One region of the Streptomyces sp. NPDC001135 genome, then DNA from elsewhere that is predicted to be linked to it. Evidence: riboswitches for the same ligand, from Rfam matches in the RefSeq annotation. Region 1 holds a riboswitch; each other region holds the start of a gene.
What was found. Region 1 has a riboswitch for cyclic di-AMP ahead of ACWC94_RS02575 (transglycosylase family protein). Riboswitches for the same ligand answer to the same signal wherever they lie in the genome.
Positions count from the first base shown of each region.

Region 2: linked by a shared signal. The riboswitch ahead of ACWC94_RS08980 (M23 family metallopeptidase) and the one ahead of ACWC94_RS02575 (transglycosylase family protein) in region 1 are both predicted to bind cyclic di-AMP.
Region 3: linked by a shared signal. The riboswitch ahead of ACWC94_RS05310 (M23 family metallopeptidase) and the one ahead of ACWC94_RS02575 (transglycosylase family protein) in region 1 are both predicted to bind cyclic di-AMP.
Region 4: linked by a shared signal. The riboswitch ahead of ACWC94_RS20475 (transglycosylase SLT domain-containing protein) and the one ahead of ACWC94_RS02575 (transglycosylase family protein) in region 1 are both predicted to bind cyclic di-AMP.

Region 1 is NZ_JBSFKD010000001.1:527,528-534,497, forward strand. Features, by position in the region: gene ACWC94_RS02560 (nucleoside triphosphate pyrophosphohydrolase) at 1-488, shown strand, start outside; gene ACWC94_RS02565 (cytochrome P450 family protein) at 485-1,795, shown strand; gene ACWC94_RS02570 (transglycosylase family protein) at 1,946-3,058, shown strand; cyclic di-AMP (ydaO/yuaA leader) riboswitch at 3,256-3,429, shown strand; gene ACWC94_RS02575 (transglycosylase family protein) at 3,434-4,135, shown strand; gene eno (phosphopyruvate hydratase) at 4,428-5,735, shown strand; gene ACWC94_RS02585 (FtsB family cell division protein) at 5,851-6,327, shown strand; gene ACWC94_RS02590 (DUF501 domain-containing protein) at 6,380-6,916, shown strand; gene ACWC94_RS02595 (Ppx/GppA phosphatase family protein) at 6,913-6,970, shown strand, end outside.
Region 2 is NZ_JBSFKD010000005.1:85,025-91,994, reverse strand. Features, by position in the region: gene ACWC94_RS08985 (alpha-galactosidase) at 1-1,339, shown strand, start outside; cyclic di-AMP (ydaO/yuaA leader) riboswitch at 1,640-1,801, shown strand; gene ACWC94_RS08980 (M23 family metallopeptidase) at 1,806-2,711, shown strand; gene ACWC94_RS08975 (SGNH/GDSL hydrolase family protein) at 2,929-3,714, shown strand; gene ACWC94_RS08970 (TetR/AcrR family transcriptional regulator) at 3,903-4,517, opposite strand; gene ACWC94_RS08965 (Glu/Leu/Phe/Val dehydrogenase dimerization domain-containing protein) at 4,630-5,814, opposite strand; gene ACWC94_RS08960 (MBL fold metallo-hydrolase) at 6,173-6,970, shown strand, end outside.
Region 3 is NZ_JBSFKD010000003.1:21,696-28,665, forward strand. Features, by position in the region: gene ACWC94_RS05305 (aldo/keto reductase) at 1-477, opposite strand, end outside; gene ACWC94_RS05310 (M23 family metallopeptidase) at 557-1,585, opposite strand; cyclic di-AMP (ydaO/yuaA leader) riboswitch at 1,595-1,741, opposite strand; tRNA gene ACWC94_RS05315 (tRNA-Met) at 2,053-2,126, shown strand; gene ACWC94_RS05320 (dihydrofolate reductase family protein) at 2,175-3,311, opposite strand; gene ACWC94_RS05325 (MarR family winged helix-turn-helix transcriptional regulator) at 3,372-3,929, shown strand; gene ACWC94_RS05330 (GTP cyclohydrolase II) at 4,012-4,647, shown strand; gene ACWC94_RS05335 (DHA2 family efflux MFS transporter permease subunit) at 4,682-6,112, opposite strand; gene ACWC94_RS05340 (NADPH-dependent FMN reductase) at 6,129-6,764, opposite strand; gene ACWC94_RS05345 (TetR/AcrR family transcriptional regulator) at 6,894-6,970, shown strand, end outside.
Region 4 is NZ_JBSFKD010000016.1:34,941-41,910, forward strand. Features, by position in the region: gene ACWC94_RS20470 (polyprenyl synthetase family protein) at 1-962, opposite strand, end outside; cyclic di-AMP (ydaO/yuaA leader) riboswitch at 1,535-1,712, shown strand; gene ACWC94_RS20475 (transglycosylase SLT domain-containing protein) at 1,716-2,204, shown strand; gene ACWC94_RS20480 (HAD family hydrolase) at 2,370-3,182, opposite strand; gene ACWC94_RS20485 (hypothetical protein) at 3,248-3,517, opposite strand; gene ACWC94_RS20490 (FAD-dependent oxidoreductase) at 3,551-4,753, opposite strand; gene ACWC94_RS20495 (carboxylate--amine ligase) at 4,799-6,043, opposite strand; gene fahA (fumarylacetoacetase) at 6,348-6,970, shown strand, end outside.

The DNA of each region.
Region 1 (6,970 bases):
CCCGGATCGCCGAGGAGCACCCGGACGCGCCGTTCTCCGTCGACGACGTGGCCGGCGGCATCGTCGCCAAACTCGTCCACCGGCACCCGCATGTCTTCGGTGACGAGAAGGCCGAGACACCACAGGACGTCAAGGAGCACTGGCTGCGCACCAAGGCCGAGGAGAAGCAGCGCACCTCGGTCACGGAGGGCGTCCCGCTCGGCCAGCCCGCACTGGCCCTCGCCGCCAAGCTCGCCTCCCGCGCCCGCACGGCGGGTCTGGACGTCCGCCTGCCGCGCGGCGAGGGCATCGGCTACGAACTGCTCGCGCTGGCGGTCCGTGCCGAGGCGGACGGCGTGGACCCGGAGGCGGCCCTGCGGGCGGCGGCGCGGGCGTACCGGGACGCGGTCCGGGAGGCGGAGGGCGTCGAGCCGGAAGCGATACGCGCGGCCCGAGGCGGCCACCGGGACGCGGAGGCCCACCCGAGTCCGGATACGGTCGGGGAGTGACCGACCAGCCCCACCCCCGGACCGCCCCCGACTCCGCCCCGGACTCCGCTCCCCCCTTGTTCACCTGGGAGTTCGCCACCGACCCCTACCCCGCCTACGCCTGGCTGCGCGAGCACGCGCCGGTGCACCGGACGCGGCTGCCCAGTGGGGTCGAGGCCTGGCTGGTCACCCGGTACGCCGATGCCCGGCAGGCCCTGGCCGACCAGCGGCTGAGCAAGAACCCGGCGCATCACGACGAGCCCGCGCACGCCAAGGGCAAGACCGGCATCCCCGGCGAGCGCAAGGCCGAGCTGATGACCCATCTGCTGAACATCGACCCGCCGGACCACACCCGGCTGCGCCGCCTGGTCAGCAAGGCGTTCACCCCGCGCCGGGTCGCCGAGTTCACGCCCCGGGTGCAGGAGCTGACCGACCACCTCATCGACCGGTTCGCCGAGAGGGGCTCCGCCGACCTCATCCACGAGTTCGCCTTCCCGCTGCCCATCTACGCCATCTGCGACCTGCTCGGTGTCCCGCGCGAGGACCAGGACGACTTCCGGGACTGGGCCGGCATGATGATCCGGCACGGCGGAGGGCCGCGGGGCGGAGTCGCCCGGTCCGTCAAGAAGATGCGCGGCTACCTCGCCGAGCTGATCCACAAGAAGCGCGAGGCGCTGCCCGCCGAGCCCGCGCCCGGCGAGGACCTCATCTCCGGCCTCATCCGGGCCTCCGACCACGGCGAGCACCTCACCGAGAACGAGGCCGCGGCGATGGCGTTCATCCTGCTGTTCGCCGGCTTCGAGACGACCGTCAACCTCATCGGCAACGGCACCTACGCCCTGCTCACCCACCCCGAGCAGCGCGCGCGGCTCCAGGACTCCCTGGCCAGGCGGGAAACGGACCTGCTGGAGACCGGGGTGGAGGAACTCCTGCGCTACGACGGCCCGGTGGAGCTGGCCACCTGGCGGTTCGCCACCGAGCCGCTCACCATCGGCGGCCAGGACATCGCGCCGGGGGACCCGGTGCTCGTGGTCCTCGCGGCGGCCGACCGGGACCCGGAGCGGTTCGCCGACCCGGACGCGCTGGACCTCGCCCGCCGCGACAACCAGCACCTCGGCTACGGCCACGGCATCCACTACTGCCTCGGCGCGCCGCTCGCCCGGCTGGAGGGCCAGACCGCGCTCGCCACCCTGCTCACCCGGCTGCCCGACCTGCGGCTCGCCGTGGATCCGGACGAGTTGCGCTGGCGCGGCGGGCTCATCATGCGCGGCCTGCGCACCCTGCCCGTGGAGTTCACGCCGGCCGCCGGCGCGGCCGGGCGCCGGTGAACGTGAAGGGCGTTCAACTTTGTGATCTTCACGTGATCTGCGCGGCATTAACTTGTGACAAGTGATCGTCTGCGGATACGTTCACCCATCAGCGTGGCGACGGATTTCAGCGCGCCGCGCCGCTCCTGCTGTCGCACGAAAGGCTTCCGCATGCTCTCCGGGAACGGTCGTCACCGTCGCCCCCGTCAGGCTCCGGCCCTCCTCGTCGCGGCCGGAGTGACCGGCTCCGCCATCGCCATCCCGCTGCTCGGTGCCGCGAGCGCCAACGCGGCCGACGGCACCACCTGGGACAAGGTCGCCGAGTGCGAGAGCGGCGGTTCCTGGAGCGCGGACACCGGGAACGGCTACTACGGCGGCCTGCAGATCTCGCAGGACGACTGGGGCAGGTACGGCGGTACGCAGTACGCCGACAGCGCCGACCAGGCCAGCCGCTCGCAGCAGATAGCCGTCGCCGAGAAGATCCTGGCCGACCAGGGCACCAAGCCGTGGGCCACCTGCGCCCTGCTCTCCGGTCTGACCTCCAACTCCGCTTCGGTCGACGTCGACACCGGCGTCGGCGGCCCGGGCGGCACCGGTGGTTCGGCCGGCACCTCCGGCTCGGCCGGGACCTCCGACTCGTCCGGTCTGCCGGATTCGTCCGCGCAGGACTCCGGTTCGGGCCCGGGTTCCGGCCCCCACTCCGACCCGGGTTCCGGCACGGGCTCCCCCTCCGCGTCGGACTCCTCCGGCCCGGACTCCTCCGCTCCGGGCGCCTCCGGTCCCTCCTCGGACCCGAGTGCCACGCCGGCTCCGCGGAAGGGTCACCACGCCACGAAGACCCCGGATGCGCCCGGCGGCTCCACCGGAACCAGCACCCCCAAGTCCGACAAGGGCGACAAGTCCGGCTCGACCGGCAATGGCGGCTCGCAGGGCGGCGACAGCTCGCCGACGGCAACGCCCGGTACCGACGAATCGGACAATTACCAGCAGTCCGCCGGTTCTTGGAGCCTGGTCGACACCGGCACGCTCAGCAGTGGCGGACGTCACCGCGGCGAGAGTGCGGACGAAACCGTGACAAACGGTCAGAACGCCCCCGCTTCCGGCCGTCACGCCGACCGTGCGGCCGGCACCTACACGGTCCGCGAGGGGGACACCCTCGCCTCCATCGCCGACTCCCTGGGTGTCGACGGCGGGTGGCATGCGCTCTACGACGGGAACAAGAGCGTCATCGGCGCCGACCCGAACCACATCGCCGCCGGTCAGACCCTGGAAGTCGGTTCCTAAACGGGCGGAGGACAGCGGCAGTTGACGCCCCGTTTCGCCGTTGATGTCCGATTCGGTGAAAGTGTGGGATGAGTCTCAGAAGCCCTGATCGTCTTTGAAATTCCCTCGATCACGTGTCTACGGTCGAGGCCGCTCGTCACCACGAGCCCCGGCAGTCGCAACGCCGAATCCTGCCAGCGGTTGCCCGGGAACAGTCGTCGCGTCAAGCGCCGTAGGCAGGAGCGGGGGACCCAAGGTAAGTGCCGGGCCCGGCGGTTGACGCCGGAACCGGCTGGGGGTGAAGCCGCGCCTCGCGAGAGCGAGCGTGCGGCCGGGCAACTCAACCGGCCCGAACCCGACAGCTCACCTCGCAGGCGTCGGTGAGGGGATCGATCCATGCTGTTTACCGGCAAGGGCAAGCACCGTCGTCCGTCCAAGGCCACCCGTGTCATCGCGCTCGCCGGTGTCACCGGCGCCGCCGTCGCCGCCCCGCTGATGGCGGCCGGCAACGCCTCCGCCGCCACCGCCTCCGAGTGGGACGCGGTCGCCCAGTGCGAGTCGGGCGGCAACTGGTCCATCAACACCGGCAACGGCTTCTACGGCGGGCTGCAGTTCTCCGCCTCCACCTGGGCCGCGTACGGCGGCACCGCCTACGCCCCGCAGGCCAACCAGGCCACCAAGGCGCAGCAGATAGCCGTCGCCGAGAAGGTCCTCGGTGCGCAGGGCAAGGGTGCCTGGCCGGTCTGCGGCACGGGCCTGTCGAGCGCCGCCTACAACGGCTCCGCGCCCAGCACCCCCTCGCACACCACCTCGTCGAAGACGACCGCGCCCAGCACCACCACGCGCTCCGACCAGCAGGCCGCCTCCCGCTCCGCCGAGCGCACGGCCCCGGCGAAGAGCAAGACGGTCACCACGCCGACCGGCAAGAAGGTCAAGAAGGGCGACGGCGAGTACAAGGTCGTCACCGGTGACACCCTCAGCTCCATCGCCGCCAAGCACCACGTCCAGGGCGGCTGGCAGAAGCTCTTCGAGCTGAACAAGGACATCGTCGAGGACGCGAACCTCATCTACCCGGGCCAGCAGCTGCACCTGAAGTAAGCGGCAGCGGCCCTCGGCCCGCCCCCCGTCCCCACGGACTCCCCGCCCCGGCGCGTGTTCCCCCGTACGCGCCGGGGCGGGGTCTTTTGTGCGCGCCCCGGGCAGTCATGTGCGTGCCTTCTGCACCCACCCTTTGTTCCGTTCAGGAACAATGGGTACCGTCTGCGTGTCCCTCCCCGTCCACGGGGCGGTCGGTCGGTGGCCGATCCCCCGGAGACGGTTAGGCTCTAGTCGCAAGGCGCAGCCGTAAGGCAGCAAGCCCCGCACTTCCAGCGTCACATCCAAGAAGGAGATGCTCGTGCCGTCCATCGACGTCGTCGTAGCCCGGGAAATCCTGGACTCCCGAGGCAACCCCACGGTCGAGGTCGAGGTCGGCCTCGACGACGGCAGCACGGGTCGTGCCGCCGTCCCGTCCGGCGCCTCGACCGGCGCCTTCGAGGCCATCGAGCTGCGCGACGGTGACCCCAACCGCTACCAGGGCAAGGGCGTCGAGAAGGCCGTCCTCGCCGTCATCGAGCAGATCGGCCCGGAGCTGGTCGGCTACGACGCCACCGAGCAGCGCTTGATCGACCAGGCCATGTTCGACCTGGACGCCACCGACAACAAGGGCTCCCTCGGCGCCAACGCCATCCTCGGCGTCTCCCTCGCCGTCGCCCACGCCGCCTCCGAGGCCTCCGACCTCCCCCTCTTCCGCTACCTGGGCGGCCCGAACGCGCACCTGCTGCCGGTGCCGATGATGAACATCCTCAACGGCGGCTCGCACGCGGACTCCAACGTGGACATCCAGGAGTTCATGATCGCCCCGATCGGCGCGGAGTCCTTCTCCGAGGCCCTGCGCTGGGGCACCGAGGTCTACCACACCCTGAAGAAGGTCCTGAAGGGCAAGGGCCTGTCCACCGGCCTCGGCGACGAGGGCGGCTTCGCCCCGAACCTCGGCTCCAACCGCGAGGCCCTCGACCTCATCCTCGAGGCGATCAAGGAGGCCGGCTACGTCCCCGGCCAGCAGATCGCCCTCGCGCTCGACGTCGCCGCCTCCGAGTTCTACAAGGACGGCACGTACCTCTTCGAGGGCAAGGAGCGCTCCGCCGCCGAGATGACGGAGTACTACGAGGAGCTCGTCGCGGCCTACCCGCTCGTCTCCATCGAGGACCCGCTGTTCGAGGACGACTGGGCCGGCTGGAAGGTCATCACCGACCGTCTGGGTGACAAGGTCCAGCTGGTGGGTGACGACCTGTTCGTCACCAACCCCGAGCGCCTGGCCCGCGGCATCGAGGAGGGCACCGCCAACGCCCTGCTCGTCAAGGTCAACCAGATCGGCTCGCTGACCGAGACCCTGGACGCCGTCGAGCTGGCCCAGCGCAACGGCTTCAAGTGCATGATGTCCCACCGCTCCGGCGAGACCGAGGACGTCACCATCGCCGATCTGGCCGTCGCCACCAACTGCGGCCAGATCAAGACCGGCGCCCCGGCCCGTTCCGAGCGTGTCGCCAAGTACAACCAGCTGCTGCGCATCGAGGAGATCCTCGACGACGCCGCCGTGTACGCGGGCCGCAGCGCCTTCCCGCGCTTCCGCGGCCACATCGACGTCGCCAAGGGCTGACCCCCACCGGGCTAAGTCTTAGCCAGTCATACGTACGTCCCCGGACCCGGTCCCGTACCGTGTCCGGGGACGTACGCACGTGTGAAGCGCAAGGCAAGGGGAGGCGGAGAGCCACATGGCCGTGAAGGACCGCGACCGTTTCTCCACCGCGACCAGGCTGCGGCTGCTCGGCGAGCAGACGGCGGCCCGGGTCTACCGCTCCCAGACCAAGCGGCAGGCCCGCCGCTCCCGGCTCACCGGCCGGGCGGCGCTGCTCGCGCTGGTGCTGTGCTCGATGATCGTCGCGCTCGCCTACCCGATGCGGCAGTACGTCTCCCAGCGCGCGGAGATCGCCGACCTCCAGCGGCAGCAGGAGCAGGCCCGCAAGCGGGTCGAGCAGCTGCGCGACCTCAAGGCACGCTGGCAGGACGACTCCTACGCCGAGCAGCAGATCCGGCGCCGGCTGCACTACGTGAAGCCCGGCGAGACCGGGTACGTGGTCGTCGACCCGGGCGCGGCCCAGCAGTCGCGCACCGACCTCGGGGCCGCCCACCGGCCCTGGTACGCGAACGTCTGGGACGGGGTCGACAAGTCCGACGCCTCCGACCAGTGAGCAGTAACGCCGGCCTTCGGCCGTAACCGACAGAAAGCTTCGAAGAGCAGTCATGGAAACGCCCCCGCCGCCCACTTCGCGCACCGAGCCCACCGACGCGGACGTGGAGGCCTTCAAGCAGCAGCTCGGCCGCCCGCCGCGGGGCCTGCGGGCCATCGCGCACCGCTGCCCGTGCGGCCAGCCGGACGTCGTGGAGACCGCGCCGCGGCTGCCCGACGGCACGCCCTTCCCGACGCTGTACTACCTCACGTGCCCGAAGGCGTCCTCCGCCATCGGCACGCTGGAGGCGAACGGCGTGATGAAGGAGATGACCGAGCGGCTGCAGACGGACCCCGAGCTGGCCGCCGCCTACCGGGCCGCGCACGAGGACTACATCCGGCGCCGCGACGAGATCGAGGAGCTGAAGGGCTTCCCGAGCGCGGGCGGCATGCCGGACCGGGTCAAGTGCCTGCACGTCCTGGTGGCCCACTCGCTGGCCGCCGGCCCCGGCGTGAACCCGCTCGGCGACGAGGCGCTCGCCATGCTGCCGGAGTGGTGGAGCAAGGGTGCCTGTGTGACCCTCGAACACACCGAGGGGGACGAGAAGTGACGCGGGTCGCCGCCGTCGACTGCGGTACGAACTCCATCCGTCTGCTGGTCGCCG
Region 2 (6,970 bases), on a different contig from region 1:
CGACGACTCGGGTCTGCTGCTCCTCGAGCCGGGGGAGTCGTACACCACCCCGGTCTTCGCGGGCCTGTGGAGCGACGGCGGCTTCGGCGGTGCCAGCCGCGCCTGGCACGCCTACCAGCGCGCGTACGTCATCCCGGACGCCGGGCGGGACCGGCCGGTGCTCTTCAACTCCTGGGAGGCGACGAACTTCGCCATCTCCGAGGAGCAGCAGCTCGCGCTCGCCCGCCGGGCCGCCGGAATCGGCGTGGAGCTCTTCGTCGTGGACGACGGCTGGTTCGGCGCCCGCACCAGCGACCGCGCCGGCCTGGGCGACTGGACCCCCAACCCCGACCGCTTCCCGCACGGCCTGAAGCCGCTGGCCGACCAGGTGCACGCCCTCGGCATGCGGTTCGGCATCTGGGTCGAGCCCGAGATGGTCAACCCGGACAGCGACCTGTACCGCGCGCATCCCGACTGGGTGCAGTACCAGCCGGGACGGAAGCGGACGGAACTGCGCAACCAGCTCGTCCTCAACCTCGCCCGCGAGGACGTCCAGGAGTACCTGTGGGAGCAGCTGAACACCCTGCTCGCCGGCGCCCCCATCGACTATGTCAAGTGGGACTTCAACCGCTGCTTCACCGATGCCGGCTGGCCCGGTGAGCCGTACCCGCAGCGCCTGTGGGTGGACCACGTCCGCGCCCTGTACGCCCTGCTGGACCGGCTGCGCGCGGCCCATCCCTCCGTCGCCTTCGAGTCCTGCTCGGGCGGTGGCGGCCGCATCGACCTCGGCGTCGTGAGCCGCACCGACCAGGTGTGGACCTCCGACAACACCGACCCGCTGGACCGGCTCGCCATCCAGTACGGCTTCAGTCAGATCCACCCCGCGCGGATCATGGCCGCCTGGGTGACCGACAGTCCGAACACCCAGCTCAATGGCCGGGTCAGCTCCCTGCGGTTCCGTTTCGTCAGCGCCATGGCGGGCGTTCTCGGGGTCGGCGGCGATCTCACGGAATGGACCGATCAGGAGCTGGCCGAGGCCCGGTGGTGGGTCGGGCTCTACAAGGAGATCCGCCCGGTCGTCCAGCGGGGCGACCTGTACCGGCTGCGACCGCCGGCCGGTGGTCCCAGTGCCGTCCAGTACGTCCTGGGCGAGGAGACGGTGGTCCTCGCCTGGCTCCCGGCGCAGAGCCACGGCGAGCCCGTGCCGCCGCTGCGCCTGCGCGGACTCGACCCGGCGGCGTCGTACGAATGCCGTGAGACGGGTGAAGTCCACCGCGGGGCCGTCCTGCTGCACCACGGGCTGCGCACCGGACTCAAGGGTGACCTGGATGCAACGGTTCTCCGGCTGCGCCGTATCTGAACCTTCTGCCCGAATTGGCGCCTTCATTCCAACTCGCCGGGGAATAAGGGCTCGTGGCCGGGTGTGCGTGAGGAGCGTCATATTCGTGACCGTGCGTCGCACGTCATGTTCACGTAATTCCCATGGTGAAAAGGGAAAGGGAAAGGGTGGAGCGGACGGAATTCACGGAGTGTGACCGAGATGTCCCGTGAGCGATCTTCGTCACGTCGAACGGCGGGAACGGGATGCTTGTTTCCCCGCGTCCCACTCGCTTACGTTCGCCACCGATCCGGACGGAACGCCGCATCCTGCCGCCGCCCGGAGTCCCACACACTTGACCCGTGTTCGGCAGGAGCGGGGGACCCACCAGGTACGACTGCCTGTCCGGTCTCCGCGACAGGCTCGGGGTGAAGCCGTGCGCGCACGGCCGGGCAGCTCCAGCCCGAACCCGACAGCTCACCTCGCAGGCGCCGGAGAGGAATGCGCCATGCCCGGTAAGGGCAAGCACCGACGCCCCAAGCCCCCGCGTCTTTCCCGCTCGATCGCCCTTGCCGGAACCGGCGGCGCCGCCCTGGCCCTCCCGCTCGTCGGCACCACCGGGGCGCATGCCGCCACCGTCCCGCAGTCCGTTTCCGCCCGGGCCGCGCAGTCCCTCGAGGCCCCGGTGGACAAGGCCGCCGCGCAGCCGAGTCCGGAATGGCGCACCTACAGGGTGAAGTCCGGCGACTGCCTGTCAACGATCGCCGACGAGCAGCACGTCGCGGGCGGCTGGCACCGCCTCTACGCCGCCAACCGGCAGGCCGTCGGCGACGACCCGGCGCTGATCCACCCCGGCCTGAAGCTCGCGCTCGGCCGGCGGTCCGCACCGGCTCGCACCGAGCCCGCGCCCGCGAGCCGGCCGTCCGCCGACTCGTCCCGCTCCACGTCCCAGGCGGCCCCGGCGCCGAGGACCTCCGGCGCCGCCGCGACGGCGACCACCTCCACCGGCTTCACCCTCCCGGTCGCCGGCGCCACCATCGGCACCGGCTACCACGTGGCCGGCAGCATGTGGTCCAGCGGCTACCACACGGGCGTCGACTTCGTCGTACCGACCGGCACCCCCGTCAAGGCCGTCGCCGCGGGCACGGTCGTCTCCGCCGGCTGGGGCGGCGCGTACGGCAACCAGGTCGTCCTCAGGCTCGACGACGGTCACTACGCGCAGTACGGCCACCTCTCCCGGCTCTCCGTCTCGGCCGGGCAGACCGTGACCGAGGGCCAGCAGGTCGGCCTGTCGGGCGCCACCGGCAACGTCACCGGCCCGCACCTGCACTTCGAGATCCGTACGACCCCCGACTACGGTTCCGACATCGACCCGGTCGGCTACCTCCGCGGGCACGGCGTCGCCGTCGTCTGACACCCCGCCACAACCGCCTGCCTGGCACACGGCCGAAGGCCGGACCCACGATCCCCGGGTCCGGCCTTCGGTGTGTCCGCCTTATTCCGGGTACGCAAACGAATTAAGGGTGTCTTATCTCACCGTTCGTCAACCCCTGCCTACGGTCGCGTAGGTCACATCCGAAGGTGAATCATGGTCCGACGTGGCAGACGATTCGAAGAATGACAACAGATCAGTGATCGGGTCGTACGTGGCGGTGGGGGACAGCTTCACCGAGGGCGTCGGCGACCCCGGGCCCGACGGGGCGTTCGTGGGCTGGGCCGACCGGTTCGCGGTACTGCTCGCCGACCGGCGGCCCGAGGGGGACTTCGAGTACACCAATCTCGCGGTGCGCGGGAAGCTGCTCGACCAGATCGTGCAGGACCAGCTCCCGCAGGCCGTCGAACTCGCCCCGGACCTGGTCTCCTTCTGCGCGGGCGGCAACGACATCATCCGCCCCGGCACCGACCCGGACGAGGTGGCCGAGCGCTTCGAGCGGGCCGTCGCCCGGCTGACCGAGGCGGCCGGCACGGTGATGGTGACGACCGGCTTCGACACCCGTGGCGTCCCCTTGCTCAAGCATCTGCGCGGCAAGATCGCCACGTACAACGGGCACGTCCGCGCCATCGCCGACCGGTACGGCTGCCCGGTGCTCGACCTGTGGTCCCTGAAGTCCGTGCAGGACCGCAGGGCCTGGGACAGCGACCGGCTCCATCTCTCGCCCGAGGGGCACACGCGCGTGGCGCTGCGCGCCGGCCAGGCCCTCGGCCTCGACATCCCGGCCGACCCGGAGCAGCCGTGGCCGCCGCAGCCGCCCCGGGGCACGCTGGACATCCGCCGCGACGACGTCCACTGGGCCCGCGAGTACCTGGTCCCGTGGATCGGCCGCCGCCTGCGCGGCGAGTCCTCCGGCGACCACGTCACCGCGAAGGGCGCCCTGTCCCCCGACGACATCAAGCTGCGCATCACCTCGGTGGCCTGACCGACACCCGCGTGCCCCGCACACCCGTGGTGCGGGGCACGGTCGCGTCCGGCGGTGCGCGGCGGCGCCGGGCCGTACGGGTCGGGTCCGCCCTGCCGGAAACCCGCGGGGCCCGGCTGTGCCGGGGACGGGCGGGGCCGGCGGTGGCGGCCCGTGTCCCGCGGGCAGGGTGCCGCCCGGCGCTGAGGTCAGCGTTCGTTCAGGGTCTTCCGGTCCAGGCCCAGTTCCCGGGCCAGCGCGTCGTCGGCCCACTCCTGCGCGCGTGTCCGCGGCACCGCTCCCGGGTACGAGGTCAGCTGCACGGCCAGCCCGTCCAGCAGCGCGGTCAGCCGCAGTGCGGCACCGGCGGGGTCGGCGCAGGTGAACTCGCCGGCCGCCACGCCCTCGGCGACGACGTCGGCGATCGCCGCCTTCCACTGCTTGTCGAGGTCCCGGGTGACCTCCCGCAGGGCCGGCTCGCGCAGGGCCGCCGCCCATCCCTCGATCCACAGCCGCCAGCCCTTGGCCTGTCCGGTCGGCGCGTACCAGCGCACCGCGGCCCGCAGCCGGCGCAGCGCGGACGTCCGCCGCCCCAGCAGCTTGCGCAGATGCGCGAGGTCGTCCTCCGCCGCGTACGCGAACGCGGCCGCGACCAGCTTCTCCTTCGTCGAGAAGTGGTACAGCACCAGCGCGTTGCTCACCCCGAGCGTCGCGGCCACGTCGGCGATCCTGACCGCCGCCACGCCACGCGCCTCGATCTGCCCGATGGCGGCCCGCAGCAGTTCCTCCCGCCGCTCGGCCACGCTCAACCGCACTCTCGCCACCCGGTCACCCTAGTCCGTTGGCGAGGGTGGCGCGGAAGAGCCCGGTTCCCGCCGGCCGTTCCGGTGCGGGACTGTGACATGCCCACGGGGGCCGGGGGCTCGCCGCGGTCCGTCACCGGTACCACCCGAAGCGGTCCGCGATCACCGGCAGCCGGTCGGTCACCAGGGCGTGGGCGGCGGCGCGCGGGGTCGTACCGTCCGCGTCCGCACGGTCCAGCATCAGCTCGACCAGGGCGCGCATGGAACGCCGGATGTGTGCGAAGGCCTCGTCGGCGCCGGGGCCGATGTCGCCGAACAGGGTCCACCACCACCAGGCGTTCGTGGCCGAGTTGACCACGACGTCCGGCAGCACGGCCACCCCGCGCGCCGCCAGCGTCTCCTCCGCCTCGGGCAGTACGGGCATGTTGGCGGCCTCCACGATCCAGCGGGCGCGGACCCGCTGCTGGTTCCCGGTGTCGATCGCGTACGACACGGCGGCCGGTACCAGCACCTCCGCGTCGGCGGACAGCCAGGCGTCCCCGGGCAGTTCGCGGTCGCCGGGGCGCAGCACACGGCGGTCGACGGTGCCGTAGCCGTCCCGCGCGGCCAGCAGTGCTTCGACGTCGAGCCCCGCCGGATTGGCGATCGTGCCCTTGACGTCGGCGACCGCCACCACCGTCAGCCCCGCACGCGCGAGGAACCGCGCGGTGGCCCCGCCCATCGTCCCGAGCCCCTGCACGGCCACCCGGGTGCCCGCGTACGGCACCACCGCCCGGTCCAGTGCCGTAAGCACCGACTCGGCGACCCCGCAGCCGCCGGCCAGCTCGTCCAGGCCGATGCCGTCCACCACGACCGCGAAGGCGTCCGCGAGCCGCCTGCGGGCCGCCGCCTCGTCGTCCAGCAGCGGGTACACCGCCTGGACGGAGGAGACCAGGCCCGCCTCGGCAGCCGCCCGGTCGACGAGGTCCTGGGTGAGGCCGAGGTCCTCGCCGGTGGTCCAGAAGCTCTCGACGCACGGCCGCATCGCGCGCAGGTAGCGCACGAGGAGCCCGTACGCCCGTGGGTCCTGCGGATCGCAGTCGATGCCGCCCTTGGCGCCGCCGAGGGGGACGTAGCGGGCCTCGGGGTCGTAGTGCAGCGCCTCCTTCATCGTCATGCCGCGGGCGAGCCCCGCCACCTCCTCCAGGGTGCAGCCGGGGCGCATCCGCAGCCCGCCGCTGGCCACGCCGCGCACCAGCCGGTCCACGACCAGGAAGCCCCGGCGGCCGGTGACGTGGTCCGTCCAGACGAGCGACATCAAGGGGGAGGGGGCGGTCATGGGGTCTCCTCGGGGGCGGTGCTCGGGTGGGGACCGGGCCGGTCGGGGCCTGGGGACCGGGGCGGACGGGCCGCCCGGCGGCAGGCCCACCGCGGCCGGTGCACCGCCGTGCGCCCGCATCCCGTCGCGCGTCCGCATGCCGTCGCGCGAAGGCGCCGGGCGGAGCTTCCGGCGCCTCGCTTCCGGTGCCTCTCTCTACTGAACAGTGAGTCAGTATCGGGAGGTCGTCGCACCCTGTCAATGGGCTGAACAACGGGTCAGTAGGGATCGCCGGGGCCGCGCGGGCACCCCGGCCGTCCCGGGCTGTCGGAGGTGCCGACCATAATGGGGAGCCTCACCCACTCCACCGGGAGGTACCGTGACGGGATTGCGTTCCTCGAGCTCCGGGCTCCGTGCGCTGCGGCCGGCGGCCTTCGGCGCGGACCCGGGCGGTGAGCGCCTGGCACGCATCCGCCGCTCTCCCCACTTCAGGGACGGCGTCTTCCAGAACCCGGGCGGTACGGCACGCACCCGGCCCTCCGGTTCCACGCTGGACCTCGCCAAGGTGTTCCTCGACAAGGACACCCGTCCCCTGCGCGCCCCGAAGGGCACCGTCCCGGTGCATCCCACGACCTTCGCCGACCTGGCCAAGCCGCCCGCCACGGGACTGCGGCTGACCTGGATGGGCCACTCCAGCGTCCTCGCGGAGATCGACGGCCACCGTGTGCTGTTCGACCCCGTCTGGGGCGAGCGCTGCTCCCCGTTCCCCTTCGCCGGACCCAAGCGGCTGCACCCCGTGCCGCTGCCGCTGGCCGCGCTCGGCGACGTCGACGTGGTCGTCATCTCGCACGACCACTACGACCACCTGGACCTGCCCACGATCAAGGAGCTGGCCGGCACGGACACCCTGTTCGCGGTGCCGCTCGGCGTCGGCGCCCACCTCGAACACTGGGGCGTCTCCCCGGACCGGCTGCGCGAACTGGACTGGCACGAGTCCACCAGAATCGGCGGGCTCACCCTCACCGCCACCCCGGCCCGCCACTTCTGCGGTCGCGGCCTGCGCAACACCCAGCACACCCTCTGGGCGTCCTGGGTCGTCGCGGGCGAGGAGCACCGCGTCTTCCACAGCGGTGACACGGGGTACTTCGACGGCTTCGAGACCATCGGCGCGGCCCAC
Region 3 (6,970 bases), on a different contig from region 1:
GGGGCTGATGTTGGAGGCGGCGATGTGCCGGACCTTGCCCGCCTTCACCAGCTCGTCCAGCGCGCCGATGATCTCCTCGACCGGTACCTCGGGCTTGTCGAAGTGGGTGTAGTAGAGGTCGATGTAGTCGGTGTCCAGGCGGCGCAGGGAGGCGTCGGCGGCGGCCTTGATGTTGGTCGCGGACAGACCCTGGTACTCGGGGTGCTGGCTGACCTTGGTGGCGATGACGACGCTGTCGCGGTTGCCGCGGGCCTTGACCCACTTGCCGATGATCGTCTCGGACTCACCGCCCTTGTTGCCCTCGATCCAGGCGGAGTAGGCGTCGGCGGTGTCGATGAAGTTGCCGCCGGCGGCCGTGTAGGCGTCGAGGACGGCGAAGGAGGTCTCCTCGTCGGCGGTCCAGCCGAAGACGTTGCCGCCCAGGGAGAGCGGGAAGACCTCGAGGTCGGAGGAACCGAGTGGGCGCAGAGAAGTCATGCTTCACATCAACACCGGCGGTGGATGATCGCATTCCACCGCCGGCGCCGACTTCCCACGGTTCACATGGCTGACACGCTCAGGGGTTGAGGCCCTTGTCCCGCAGCCACGGCGCCGGGTCGATGCCGGTGGCCTGGCCGCCCGGGTGGACCTCCAGGTGCAGGTGCGGGCCGGTGACGTTGCCGGTGGCGCCGATGCGGCCGATGACCTCGCCGGTGGACACCTTCTGGCCGACGGAGACGTTGATCGAGGACTGGTGGCAGAACCACAGCTCGGTGCCGTCGTCCAGGGTGAGGACGGTGCGGTAGCCGTAGGCGCCGGCCCAGCCGGCCTGGGTGATCGTGCCGCCGTGGACGGCCTTGATCAGGGTGCCGGTGGGGGCGGCGAAGTCGAGGCCGGTGTGGTAGCCGGAGGACCACATGGCGCCGGGCTGGCCGAAGGTGCCGGTGATCGTGTACGAGACGACGGGCAGCTGGTACTGCTTGGCCAGCTCGGCCAGCCTCTTGGCCTCGGCCGCCTTCTTGGCGTCGGCCTCGGCCTTCTGCTTGGCGGCGGCGGCCTTGGCGGCGGCGTCCTGCTCCGCCTTGGCCGCGGTGTCGGCGGTCTGCTTCTCGGCGGCGGCGAGCGCGGCGGCGGTGGCCCTGCTGTCGGCCTTGCTCCGCTGCTGCTCGGCCTGGGCCATGATCCGGTTGCGCAGGGTCTCGCCCGCGTCGGAGTCCTTGCTGTCGGCCGAGGTCACGCCGGCGTTGCTGAGCGTGCTGCCGTCCGTCCGGGGCGCGTCGGAGGCGTCGTCGCCGAAGAGGTGACCGACGGAGTCCAGGTCCGGCAGGGATATGGAGACCGGCGGCTTACCGGTGTTGGCGCTGGCCATGCCGCCCGCACCGACGGCGGCCATCACGCCGACGCCGAGGACGGTGGAGCTGCGCGCGAAGCCGCCGCGCTGCTTGGCGACACGGTGCCGGCCGCGGACGGGGGCGAGGGAGTCCTCGGTGGGGTTCCACTCCTCCCAGGGGCCCTCTTCGGTGCGGTAGGCGCCGTAGCCGAAGGTCTCGGGCTCGGCCTCCGCGGGCATGAACGGGGCTTCTGGGGTAGGCCGGTTGGACGCCACGCGGGCGTACTCCTTTCCTTCCTCCGCCTACCGGGTTAGCTGACGGGTTCGGAGCAGGAAGGTCTCCTACGCGCGTATACCGGTCACGGCATCCGCGTGATTCACCCCAAGGTGGTGGTTCCCCGGTTCCCTCGCGGGATTCGGCGCGTGCGCACGGAGCCGTCTCTTGTGACGGCTGGGACGACCGCGCTGCGTTATCGAACGTTAATAGACCTGCTGGTCACTTTCCAAGCCATCCGCCTTGATCATTAACCTTTTCCGGCCCGGACGTACCGGTCAGGAGTCCTGCAAAACGGGCGAGTTGACCGGCGTTCAGGAGTCTCGGCGTTTTTGATGGTGACTCAGATGTTATGCGGAGGGCGGTCGTCCGGTCACTGTCCGTACAGAGGATCACCGGGGCCGGGGCGGCCCGCGGGAAAGCGGTGTGCGAGCCGCCCCGCGGATGGGGTACTCTGGAGTCACAACGACGCGGGGTGGAGCAGCTCGGTAGCTCGCTGGGCTCATAACCCAGAGGTCGCAGGTTCAAATCCTGTCCCCGCTACTGAAGGCCCGGGGCCGGAATCCAGTGGATTCCGGCCCCGGGTGTTTTTCAGTGCCCCAGCAGATGCCCGTTCGGTGCCTTGGCCAGTCCCTCCAGCTCCGGCAGTACGACCACCTGCGCACCCCCGGTGACCAGGAGCCCCGTCCCGTCGGCCGCGGAGACGAACGTGTCCGGCTCCCGCCAAGCCGTGACCACCCTCCGCACCCCCGACCGAAGGATCAGCTCGGCACACGGCGCCGGCCGTGAGGCACGCCGGGCGCAGGGCTCCAGGCTGGAGTACACCGTGGCGGCGGCCAGCCGCGGATCCGCCGGATCGGTCTTCGCCAGCGCCGCCTCCTCCGCGTGGACCACGGGGTCGCCGCCCTCCCGGGAATGCCCCCGGGCCAGCTCCGTACCGTCGGCGGCGACCACCACCGCGCCGACGCTGAACGCCGTCTCCGAGGGCGGGCACAACGCGGCCAGCTCGCAGGCGGTGCGCAGCCAGTGCCGGTCGGCGGCGGTGGGGACCGGGCCGGTGCCGGGGGCCGTGGGCTCGTAGCGCATGAGGACGACGTCCTCGATGCGGCGGGTCTCGGTCAGGCGCAGCCGGCCGGCCTGGTAGGCACCCGGCCCGAACAGGCGGGGGGCGGCCGGGTCGCCGACGAACAGCGGGGCGAGGACCAGCTGGAGCTCGTCGGCCAGGCCCAGCCGGAGCAGCTGGGTGTGGACCGTGCCGCCGCCCTCGACCATCAGCCGCCGTACGCCGCGCACGTCGTGCAGATGACCCAGCAGGGCGCGCCAGTCGAGGTCGGGGCCGAGCGGGACGATGTCGGCGGTGCCGCCGAGGAGGCGTGCGGCTCGCTCGGCGCCCTTGTCGGTCGTGTAGACGAGCTTGTCGCCGCCGGTGTGCCAGAAATGGGCGCCGGGGTCGAGGTCGCCGGTGGCGGTGACGGTCACCTTCAGCGGGTACTGCGGCCTGCCCTCGGCCACGCGGGCCGCGCGGCGCTCGGCGGAGTTGACCAGCAGCCGTGGGTTGTCGGCGCGGATCGTGCCGGCGCCGACCAGGATCGCGTCGACGGAGGCCCGGACCGCGTCCACCCGGTCGAAGTCGGCCGGACTGGACAGCAGGAGCCGTTCGGGGCCGGTGTCGTCCAGGTAGCCGTCGAGGGAGACGGCGGCGGACAGCAGCACATAGGGGTACGACATCGGCGCGCTCTCCCTGAAGTCACTCTTGGTTCAAGTTTGAAACAAACCTACACTGGCGGCATGACGACCCGCTGGCTCACTGCCGAGGAGCAGCGCGCCTGGCGCGCCTACCTGTCCGCCGCCCGGCTGCTGGACGACGCGATCGACCGGAACCTCCAGCAGACGGCCCGCATGCCCCATCTGTTCTACTCCGTGCTGGCCAACCTCTCCGAGGCGCCCGAGCGGCGGCTGCGCATGACCGACCTCGCGGAGACGCTGAAGATCACGCGCAGTCGGCTGACCTATGCGGTGACCCGTCTGGAGCGGGACGGGCTGGTGCGCCGTGAGGACTGCCGCTGGGACAAGCGCAGCAGCATCGCCGTGCTGACGGACGAGGGACTGGCCGTGCTGGAGCGTACGGCGCCCGGGCACGTCGAGACCGTACGCGCCACCCTGTTCGACCGGCTCACCCCGGAACAGGTGGGGCAACTGGAGGAGATCTGCACCGGGATCGCCCGCGGGCTGCAGGGCGACGATGCCGCACCCGGCGCGGAGGACGTGCCCTGGCGGCGCCGGTCGTCCTGCTCCTCGTCGGCCCCGCCCGCACCCCCCGAGTCCCACCAGGCACCCGAAAACTAATTGCTTCAAGTTTTAATCATGCGGTAGGGTCCCCGCACGATCACTGCTTCAAATCTGAAGCACCTTCCCCGGAGGGACCCGCATGCCCGACACCACCGCCGCCACGCCGCGCGCCCGCGTCCGGGTACCGCTGCGCTTCGACGACGGCTACAGCGTCGACGCCGAACTCGTCACCTTCCACGGCCTGGCCGACGGCCAGGAGCATGTCGCCGTCGTGCTCGGCGACCCCGGCCCGGTTCCGCTGGTGCGCCTGCACTCCGAGTGCCTGACCGGCGACGTCTTCGGCTCGGCCCGCTGCGACTGCGGACCCCAGCTGCGCGAGGCGGTCGAACGCATCGCCACCACCGGCGGCGTCCTGCTCTACCTCCGCCAGGAGGGCCGTGGCATCGGCCTCTACAACAAGCTCGACGCCTACGCCCTCCAGGACCAGGGCCTCGACACCTACGAGGCGAACGCCGCGCTCGGCCTGCCGGAGGACGCCCGCGACTACACCGCCGCCGCGCAGATGCTCGCCGCCCTCGGCATCGACGAACTGGACCTGCTGTCCAACAACCCCGACAAGGCCGAGCAGCTGCGCGCACTGGGCGTCGTCGTACGGGACCGGGTGCCGACCGGCGTCTTCACCACGGCTCACAACGTCCGCTACCTGCGCGCGAAGGTCCTCCAGACCCGCCACACCCTCCCCCTGGCCGAACTGACGGAACTGACCGCGGGCTGAGACGGGGGCGGAGTCGGGGGATCGGCGGATCCGCTCACCGCATGTGACCACGGCCCGGGAGGCGGAGGGCCGGCAGGGCCGCCAGGGCCAGGAGGGCCGCCGCGACGGTGTACGCGGTGCGGAAGCCGGACGGGTGCAGGCCCGCCGAGCCCAGGACCACCGACAGCACGGCCGTGCCGACGGAGGCGCCCAGCTGGGAGGTGATGCTCAGCGCGGTGCTCGCCGCGGGCAGCCGCTCCCCGGGCAGCCCCCGGCTCGCGGTGGTCATCGTCGGCATCAGCACCATGCCGGTGCCGACCCCCATCACCATGGCCGACGCGACGATCCGCCAGGGCGCGGCCCCGGGCGTTCCGGACTGCCACGCCAGCAGCGCCATCCCGAGGGCGGCCACCGCGATGCCGGCCGGGATCAGCCGGCGCGGCGCCACCTTGTCGATCCGGCGCGCCGCGATCTGCATCGTCGTACCGACGGCGAGACCGACCGGCATGCCCAGCAGCCCGGTCGCCGTGGCGCTCAGGCCCCGCTCCTGCTGCCAGTAGAGCGGGCCGAGCAGCATCGAACCGAAGTAGCCGCAGGTGAACAGGGCGAGCGTGCCGGCGCCGGCGGCGAAGGTGCGGTCGCGCAGCAGCCGCAGGTCCAGCAGCGGTGCGCGGGCGGTGAGCGCCCGTCGTACGAAGGCCGCCGCGAGGGCCGCTCCGGCGAGCGTCGGCACGAGGGCGCCGGGCGCGGTGAAGTCGCCGCGCTCACCGCCGCGGGCCAGGCCGTACAGGAGCAGGGCGAGGCCGGGCGAGAGCATCAGCAGGCCGGGGAGGTCGAGGCGGGCGGTGGTCCTCCCGGGCCCGGCCGTCGGCGCGTCCGGCGGCAGCAGTCGTAGGGCGAGGGCCAGGGCCAGGGCGCCCACGGGCAGGTTGACCAGGAAGATCCAGTGCCAGGAGGCCGCGTCGACCAGCCAGCCGCCGAGCACCGGACCGGCGATCGGCCCGACCAGGACGGGCAGCCCGCCCACGGCCATCGCGCGGCCGAGACGGCTGCGGTCGGTCGCGCCCATCACCATCGCCATGCCGACCGGCTGCAGCAGTCCGCCGCCGAGCCCCTGCACCGCCCGGAAGGCGATGAGGCTGCCCGCGTCCCAGGCGCACGCGGCGAGCAGCGAACCGAGGGTGAAGAGGGTGAGTGCGGTCAGATAGGTGCGCCTGGCGCCGATCCGGGCCATGGCCCAGGCGGCGGTCGGGACGACGGCGGCCAGCGCGAGCGTGTACGCGGTGGCGGTCCACTGGATGGTCTGCAGGGAGGCGCCGAAGGACTGCGAGAGCCGGCGCAGCGCGACGTTGACGATCGTCATGTCCAGCACCGCCATCACGCTGCCGGTGACGGTGACGGCCAGGGTGCGGTTCAGGGCCCTGGCCGGGTCCGGCACCGGTCGGGCCGGTGCCACGGCGGGCGCCGTCGTACGTATCTCCCCCACCTCTCTCGCCCCGCCCTCAGCCCGCGTACGGGCGCTCGGCCCGCGCGGCTCGCAACGCCCGGCCCCACCAGCTGAGTTGGCCGAGCATGCCCTTGGCGGCACCGGCGCACACGGCCGCGTCCCGCGGGGTGCCGTCCTCCCCGAGCCCGGACCAGGGGCCGTGCAGGCTGACCGAGTCGCGCACGGTCGTCGCGTGCAGTTCGGCGAAGACCAGCCGGAGTTGCTCGACCGCGCGCAGTCCGCCGCCGAGGCCGCCGTACGAGACGAAGCCCACCGGCTTGGCGTGCCACTGGGTGTGGTGCCAGTCGACGAAGTTCTTCAGGGACGCCGGGAAGCTGTGGTTGTACTCGGGCGTGACGACGACGAACGCGTCGGCGGCGGCCAGCCGCGGCGAGACCTCCCGCAGTGCGGCGGCGGCCTCGGGGCTCGGCCTGCCGCCCCAGTCGGGTAGCACCAGCGGCAGCTCGACCTCGGCGAGGTCGATGACGTCGAAGTGCAGCCCCTCGTCCCCGGCGGCGGTGCCGAGGAACCAGTCGGCGACGGCCCGGCCCAGCCGGCCTTCCCGGACGCTGCCGATGACGACGGCGACGCGCAGCGGTGCCTCGTGGTCGGTGACAGGCACATCGGTGGCAGACGCTTCGGTGACAGACACAGGTGTCCCCCTTCTGCGGTGGGACGACCGCCCTGTGCGGCCTCCCGGACTGCAAAGTACAACGGTCGTTGTAGAAAATACAACGGTCGTTGTAACTCGGGTAGAGTGACTGGTCACAAGGAGGCGGGTGTGGGCGAAACGAACGAGTCCCGTACGGCGCAGGCGCGACGCGAGGTCTCACCGCGCAAGCTGGAGAAGCAGATGGC
Region 4 (6,970 bases), on a different contig from region 1:
TTGGCGTCGCACTCCCGCAGCGGCGCCAGCGCGGCGCGGGCCTCCTCCGCGTACCGGACGGTGTCCCGGCGGGCCTGCTCCAGCGCGGGGTGGGCGCGCAGCCCGGCCAGCGCCTCGGCGAGCCGGGCGTCGTCGCTGAGGTCGGAGTCCAGCAGCCGGCACAGTGCGATGTCCTCGGGCAGCCCCAGCCGGGCCGCCCGCTCGCGCAGCCGCAGCACGGGGAGCGTCGGAATGCCCTCGCGCAGGTCGGTGCCGGGGGTCTTGCCGGACTCGTGCGAGTCGGAGGCGATGTCCAGGACGTCGTCGGCGAGCTGGAAGGCGACGCCGAGCCGCTCGCCGTACTGGGTGAGCACGTCGACGACCGTCTCGTCGGCGCCGGACATCATCGCGCCGAACCGGCACGACACCGCCACCAGCGAGCCCGTCTTGCCGCCGAGCACGTCCAGGTAGTGCTCGACCGGGTCGCGGCCGTCCGCGGGACCGGCGGTCTCCAGGATCTGGCCCGTGACCAGCCGCTCGAACGCGAGGGCCTGCACCCGGACGGCCTCGGGGCCGAGGTCGGCGAGGATCTGGGAGGCCCGGGCGAAGAGGAAGTCGCCGGTGAGGACCGCGACCGAGTTGCCCCAGCGGGTGTTGGCGCTGTCCACGCCACGCCGTACGGCCGCCTCGTCCATGACGTCGTCGTGGTACAGCGTGGCCAGATGGGTCAGCTCCACGACCACGGCCGACGGCACGACACCGGGCGCGTAGGGGTCGCCGAACTGGGCCGCGAGCATCACGAGCAACGGCCGGAACCGCTTCCCGCCGGCCCGTACGAGGTGCTGCGCGGCCTCCGTGATGAACGGGACCTCGCTCTTGGTGGCCTCGAGCAAGCCTTCCTCGACAGCCGTCAATCCGGCCTGGACATCGGCTTCCAGAGCCTGGTCCCGCACGCTCAGCCCGAACGGCCCGACGACGGTCACGTGGGGTCTCCTGTCTGCTGGTGTCTGCTGGCGATCACACGGTTTGTCGATAGGTCGCTGCCATCACTCGAGTCAGCGTATCCGGTCCTCTTTCGATCACCGATAGCGCCCACCGGTCCAGCCTGGGAGGTATCAGGTCATGACCGGGATATTTTTGATCAAGTAATAGGAACGTATATTTATCGACTTAATAGGACTCTGTCCGTTTTGTCGCAAGCCGAGAGGCGAGCGGGGCAGCACCTCCACCCCCTCCCCCAGAACAACGACGGGCGCCGAGCCGCGGGTTCCACCATCCAGTCGATCCACCTGAATCCCCCATGTCCGACTTAGAGTATTTTGCTATTTCGTGAGTTGGGTCACGGGCACCCATCGGCACCCCACCCCCACCACTCCCCCCTTCTCGCCTTGCCCCGCTGGCGAGTTGAGGGTTGACAGGCGCAAAGGATCAAGCACCTCATAGGGCGCAGATCAAGGTCAAACAGGACGTTGTGTGAATCCGGTACTTGTTCCCGACATGTGCTCTCGCATACGTTCCGGGCCGTCGGGCGGACGCCGAATCCTGCCACCGCCCGCATAACCATCCACGGACTCATTCGCAGGCAGGAGCGGGGGACCCAGGTAAGTCGCCGGACCGGACGGCACACGTCGCACCGGAACGGCTAGGGGTGAAGCCGTGCCTTCCCGGGCACGGCCGGGCACCTCCCCGCCCGAACCCGACAGCTCACCTCGCAGGCGTCGGAGAGGAACTTCCCCATGCCTGCTGCCGCTCAGCCCCGCCGTACCCGGAACAACCGCCTCGTCCGCGCCCTCGCCGCCGTCGGCACCGGTGCCGCCGTCCTCGCCCTGCCGCTCATCGGGGCGACCAGCGCCTCCGCCGCGACCCCGAGCGCCACCACGGTCTCCACCACCCCCGCCGGTTACCCGAACACCCTCGACGGCTGGATCCGCGAGTCCCTCGCGATCATGGGCCAGAAGGGCATCCCGGGCACCTACAACGGCATCTACCGCAACGTCATGCGGGAGTCCTCCGGCAACCCGGCCGCCATCAACCTCTGGGACTCCAACGCCGCCAAGGGCATCCCGTCCAAGGGCCTGCTCCAGGTCATCGACCCGACGTTCAACGCGTACCACGTGGCCGGAACCTCCTACAACATCTACGACCCGGTCGCGAACATCACCGCCGCCTGCAACTACGCGGCCGCGCGCTACGGGTCGATCGACAACGTCTTCGGCGCGTACTGACAGCTCCGCGGACCGGCAGCGCAGACACCGGCCCGCCCGGCACGCGCCCCCCACCTGACGGAAGGGGCGTGCCGGGCGGCCGCCGTGCGTCCTGCGGGACCGCACCGGACGGCCACCTGCTGACGGACCGGTCAGCGGGTCGGTGCGGGTCAGCCGGTCAGCCGGTCAGCCGGTCGGAAACAGTCTTTCGAGGACGACGGCGATGCCGTCGTCCTCGTTCGACAGGGTGATCTCGTCGGCCACCGCCTTGAGTTCGGGGTGTGCGTTGGCCATGGCGACCCCGTGTCCGGCCCAGTCGAACATCGGGATGTCGTTGGGCATGTCACCGAAGGCCAGGGCCTCCTCCGGGGCGACCCCGAGCCGCTCGGCGGCCAGCGCGAGGCCGGTCGCCTTGGTCACCCCGGACGGCTGCAGCTCCACGGTCCCCGGCCCCGACATGGTGACCGTGGCCAGCGAGCCCACCACCGAGCGCGCGACCGCCGCCAACGCGTCGTCGGACAGTTCGGCATGGCGCAACAGCACCTTGCTGATGGGCTCGCACCACAGGTCGTCGCGCCGGCCGACCCGCACCGCGGGCAGGGTCGGGTGCGGCATCAGATAGCCCGGCTCGATGAGCGTGAGCCCGTCGACGCCGTCCTGGTCGACGGCCGCGTAGACCTGCCCCACCTCGGCCTCGATCTTGCCGAGCGCGGTCTCGGCCAGCTCCCGGTCCAGCCGGACCGACCACAGCAGACGGCCGGACGCGGCGTCGTAGACCTGCGCGCCCTGCCCGCACACCGCGAGCCCCGTGCAGCCGAGACGTTCGAGCAGCGGCCGTACCCGCGGGGCCGGGCGACCCGTCACCACCAGGTGACGCACACCGGCCCGCGCCACCCGCGCGAGCGCGGTGAGCGACCGGTCGGAGACCGTGTCGTCGCCGCGCAGCAGCGTTCCGTCCAGGTCGGTGGCGATCAGTGCGTACGCGGGGGAGGCGGCCATGATCAGAGAATACGGATACCTCGCCCCGCCGACTCATCTTGTCGTCCTGCGTACTTACGTACTGGTCAGTCCCAAGTGGTGCCCGCCGGCTCCCTGATGGCGGTGGTGACGCGGTGGAACATGCCGGTGAGGGTGATGGTGAGGATCAGCGCGGACAGCACCGCCGGCCGCAGCGCGGCGCGCTCGGCGTCACTGAGGAAGGGCGCCCCGAGCCCGCCGGCGACGGCGGCGGACCGCTCCTCGCGCGCGCCTGCCGTGCCGGAGTGTTCCGATGTCCTTCCCGCGCATCGGTGGTGGGCACGCTCGCTCCGACCGCTGACGGAGCGGGGGCGCACGATGTGACGGACCCGGGCCGGTTCCCGGAGGGTTCAGCCGTGGGCCGCCGCCAGGTGTGCCGTCAGGCGCGGAGAGGCGAACTCCGTACCGCAGACGAAGCGCATCACCGGGCCGTACGACGACGCCGCCGGCAGGCCCGTGAAATACAGCCCGGGGACGGAGGAGACGTAGCCGGGGCCGAGTTTGGGTGTGCCGCGGCTGACGGCGAGCCGGGTGCGCAGTCCGTGGCCGAGGAAGTCCATCGCCGCGATGTCGACGCGGTAGCCGGTGGCGGCGATGACGTGGTCGGCGGTGAGCCGCTCGGTGCGTCCACCGTGGGTGCGGACGGTGAGGACGGGGCTGCCGTCCGGTGCCTCGGCGCCCACCACCCGCTCCACGTCCTGGACCAGCACGGCGCTCTGGAAGCGCTCGCGCAGCCACCAGGCGCCGAGCGGTCCGAGGACCCGCCGGACCAGGAAGTGGCGGGTGGCCTCGGGCAGGTAGCGGTAGGGGTGGGGGTAGTAGCTGAGCGCCCACAGCGACCAGGCCCGCCCGAAGGGGGACTCGGGGCGCAGCTTCGGCTGGTCCCAGGGCGGGGCGCCGAAGGCGACCCGGCCGCGGCCCCGCGCGACGACACGCACGCGTGCCCCCGCCTCGGCGGCGAGCGCGGCCGTCTCCAGCGCGGACTGGCCGGCGCCGATCACGATCAGCTCCTTGCCGGCGAAGCGGCCCAGGTCGTGGTGCTGGGAGCTGTGCGAGACCGGGCCCGTGGGCGCCGGTCCGTCGGCGGCGGCTCCCGCGAGCTCGGCCGGGAGGTGCGCCAGGCCGGACAGCCCGGTGGCGACGACGACGGCACGCGCGGTGAACATCTCGCCCGAGTCCAGCTTCAGTTCGAAGCCGCCGCTCTTGTCGCGGTCCACGGAGACGACCCGCACCCGCTCCAGGCCGGGGACCAGCTTCTGCTGGAACCACTCGCCGTAGGCGACGAACGTCTCCACCGGGATGATGTCCTCGTCGGTCACCAGACGGCGGATGCCGGCCGCGTCGCAGTAGTCGGCGAGGGTGTGGCCGGGCTGCGGGCAGTCGAGGTTGGAGGCGGCGGGGGTCGACTTCAGGAGCATGCCCTCGGGCATGTGGTCGCGCCAGCTGACCATGGGGTCGCCGAAGACGCGGACGGGGATGCCGCGCGCCCGCAGATGGGCGGCGGTGGACAGGCCGAACGGCCCGGCCCCGATGACTGCAACCGGTCGTGTCACGAAGTCCCTCCCCAGGACACGGTGCGCCACGCTTGGTGGCCTTGCCTACTTCGTGGAGGTGCTGCTGCCGCGGCGGTTGGTCCGCCACAGCTGATAGAGGTGCTTCGCGCCCGGGCGCACGAAGCGGGCGAGCATCGTGAGGAACGGCAGCGGGTCGTCACCCGCGAGCCAGGCCAGCTCCGTCCCGCTCGCCTTCGCCGGCGCGTGCGGCGTCGTATAGCCGCTGCGGCGGTAGGCGAGGAGGGCGGGCAGGTCGATGTTCTCCACGATGTAGCGGTGGCCGGCGCGCTGTTCCCCCTCCGGAACGGGGCGGCCGGTCAGGTTCAGGTGCATGGCGCGTACGACGTCCACACCCGACTCGTTCTCGAAGAGCCGGAACTGGGCGCCCATGCGGGGGTTGAAGTCGAGGAGCTTGTACTGTCCGTCGCGCCGGTCGAAGCGCAGGTCGAGGTCGATGATGCCGCTGTAGCCGATCTGCTTGATGAAACGTGCGGCGAGGTCGGCGAGTTCCGGGTTGTCGACGACGTACGCGTTCGCCGTCATGCCGGCGTGCGGCGGCCACGAGCGGACCTTGACACCGGTGAACAGGACCAGGGGGCCGGAGTCCTGGTCGAAGCAGGCGTGCACGATCCAGTCCTCGGCCTCCTCGCGCGGCAGATACTCCTGGAGGATCACGCCCGGCCGCGCCCCCCAGTCGCGGGCGAGGGTGAGCAGGCCCTCGCGGGTGGCGATCCTCGTGGTGCCGCCCACCGCGGGCCGGGTGCGCCGTACGAACGCCTCCCGGTTCTTGGCCACCACCGGGAAGCGGGCCGTGTCGGCGAAGGCGACGACCTCCTCGTACGACTCGGGGAACGCCGACGCCGGACTCGCGATGCCGTGCTCCACACACAGGTCGTGCAGGCCCTGCTTGCTGGCGAGCCGGCGCGGCAGGGCCCGATCGACACGCGGGAAGAGAAAGGATCCGGCCAGCTCGTCCTGGTGCTCCGCGATCAGTACGGCGGCCTCCTCGTCCGTCGGGACGAGGACGGTGGGGCGGCCGATACGGCGGCCGATGCGCAGCAGGCCCTCGACCAGGCGGCCCGGGTCCTCCGCACCGGTCGTCGGCCACACGAAGGCCTTCTTCAGATAGCGCGAGGACGCCGCGGGCGTGTACGCGTCCTCGGTGACGGCATACATGGGCACGCCGAGCCGGCCCAGGCTGCGGATCGCCCCGACGCCGCCGTGGTGCAGCGGGTAGTCGCCGAACTTGACGATCAGTCCTGGTACGTCCCGGTCCGCCTCGAACGGCACACCGACGGTGTCTCCGGCCACGGGTCCCCCCACGTGTCCCCCCGACGGAACGGACCCACCCCGTCCGCGTCCCCAAAGGACGCTAAGCCGGAATTACCGCCTCCGACAAGGCTTATCCGGGCATTGCGAACTCTTTAGACAGGGTGCGAGCAACCTTTCGAAGCTTCCGCGCCACCCACCGTCGGACACCCCTCGAAGCGCCACAGGAGGCACTGCCCAAGACAGGCAGTCCAGCCGTAACGTGTGGCGCGACCACATGGAACGATCGCCGTGCACGGCCCGGATGAGAGTGAGGCAGCACCCCATGCCCCCCTTCGACGTCCCCGAGGGCGACCCCTTCGGACCGCACAACCTTCCCTATGGCGTGTTCTCGCCCTCCGGCAGCACGGAGCGGAGGGTCGGCGTCCGGCTCGGGGACCACGTCCTCGACGCGGGCGCCGCGGCCGCCGCTTTCGACTCGCCCCACCACGCGCTGCTCGCGCGCCCCACCCTCAACACGCTGCTGGCCGCCGGCCGCCCCACCTGGTCGGAGGTACGGCGCGCCGTCACGGCCTGGGTCATGGATCCCGCGCACCGCGAGGCCGTCGAGCCGCTGTTCCACCCGCTGTCCGAGGTGACCCTGCACCTGCCCTTCGAGGTGGCGGACTACGTCGACTTCTACGCCTCGGAGAACCACGCCCGCAACGTCGGCCAGATCTTCCGTCCGGACGCCGAGGACTCCCTCACCCCCAACTGGAAGCACCTGCCCATCGGTTACCACGGCCGCTCCGGCACGGTCGTCGTCTCCGGCACGGACGTCGTACGGCCCTCCGGGCAGCGCAAGGCCCCGGCCGACCCGGCACCCGTCTTCGGGCCGTCGATCCGGCTGGACATCGAAGCGGAGGTCGGCTTCGTCGTCGGCGTGCCGTCCACGCTGGGCAGTCCGGT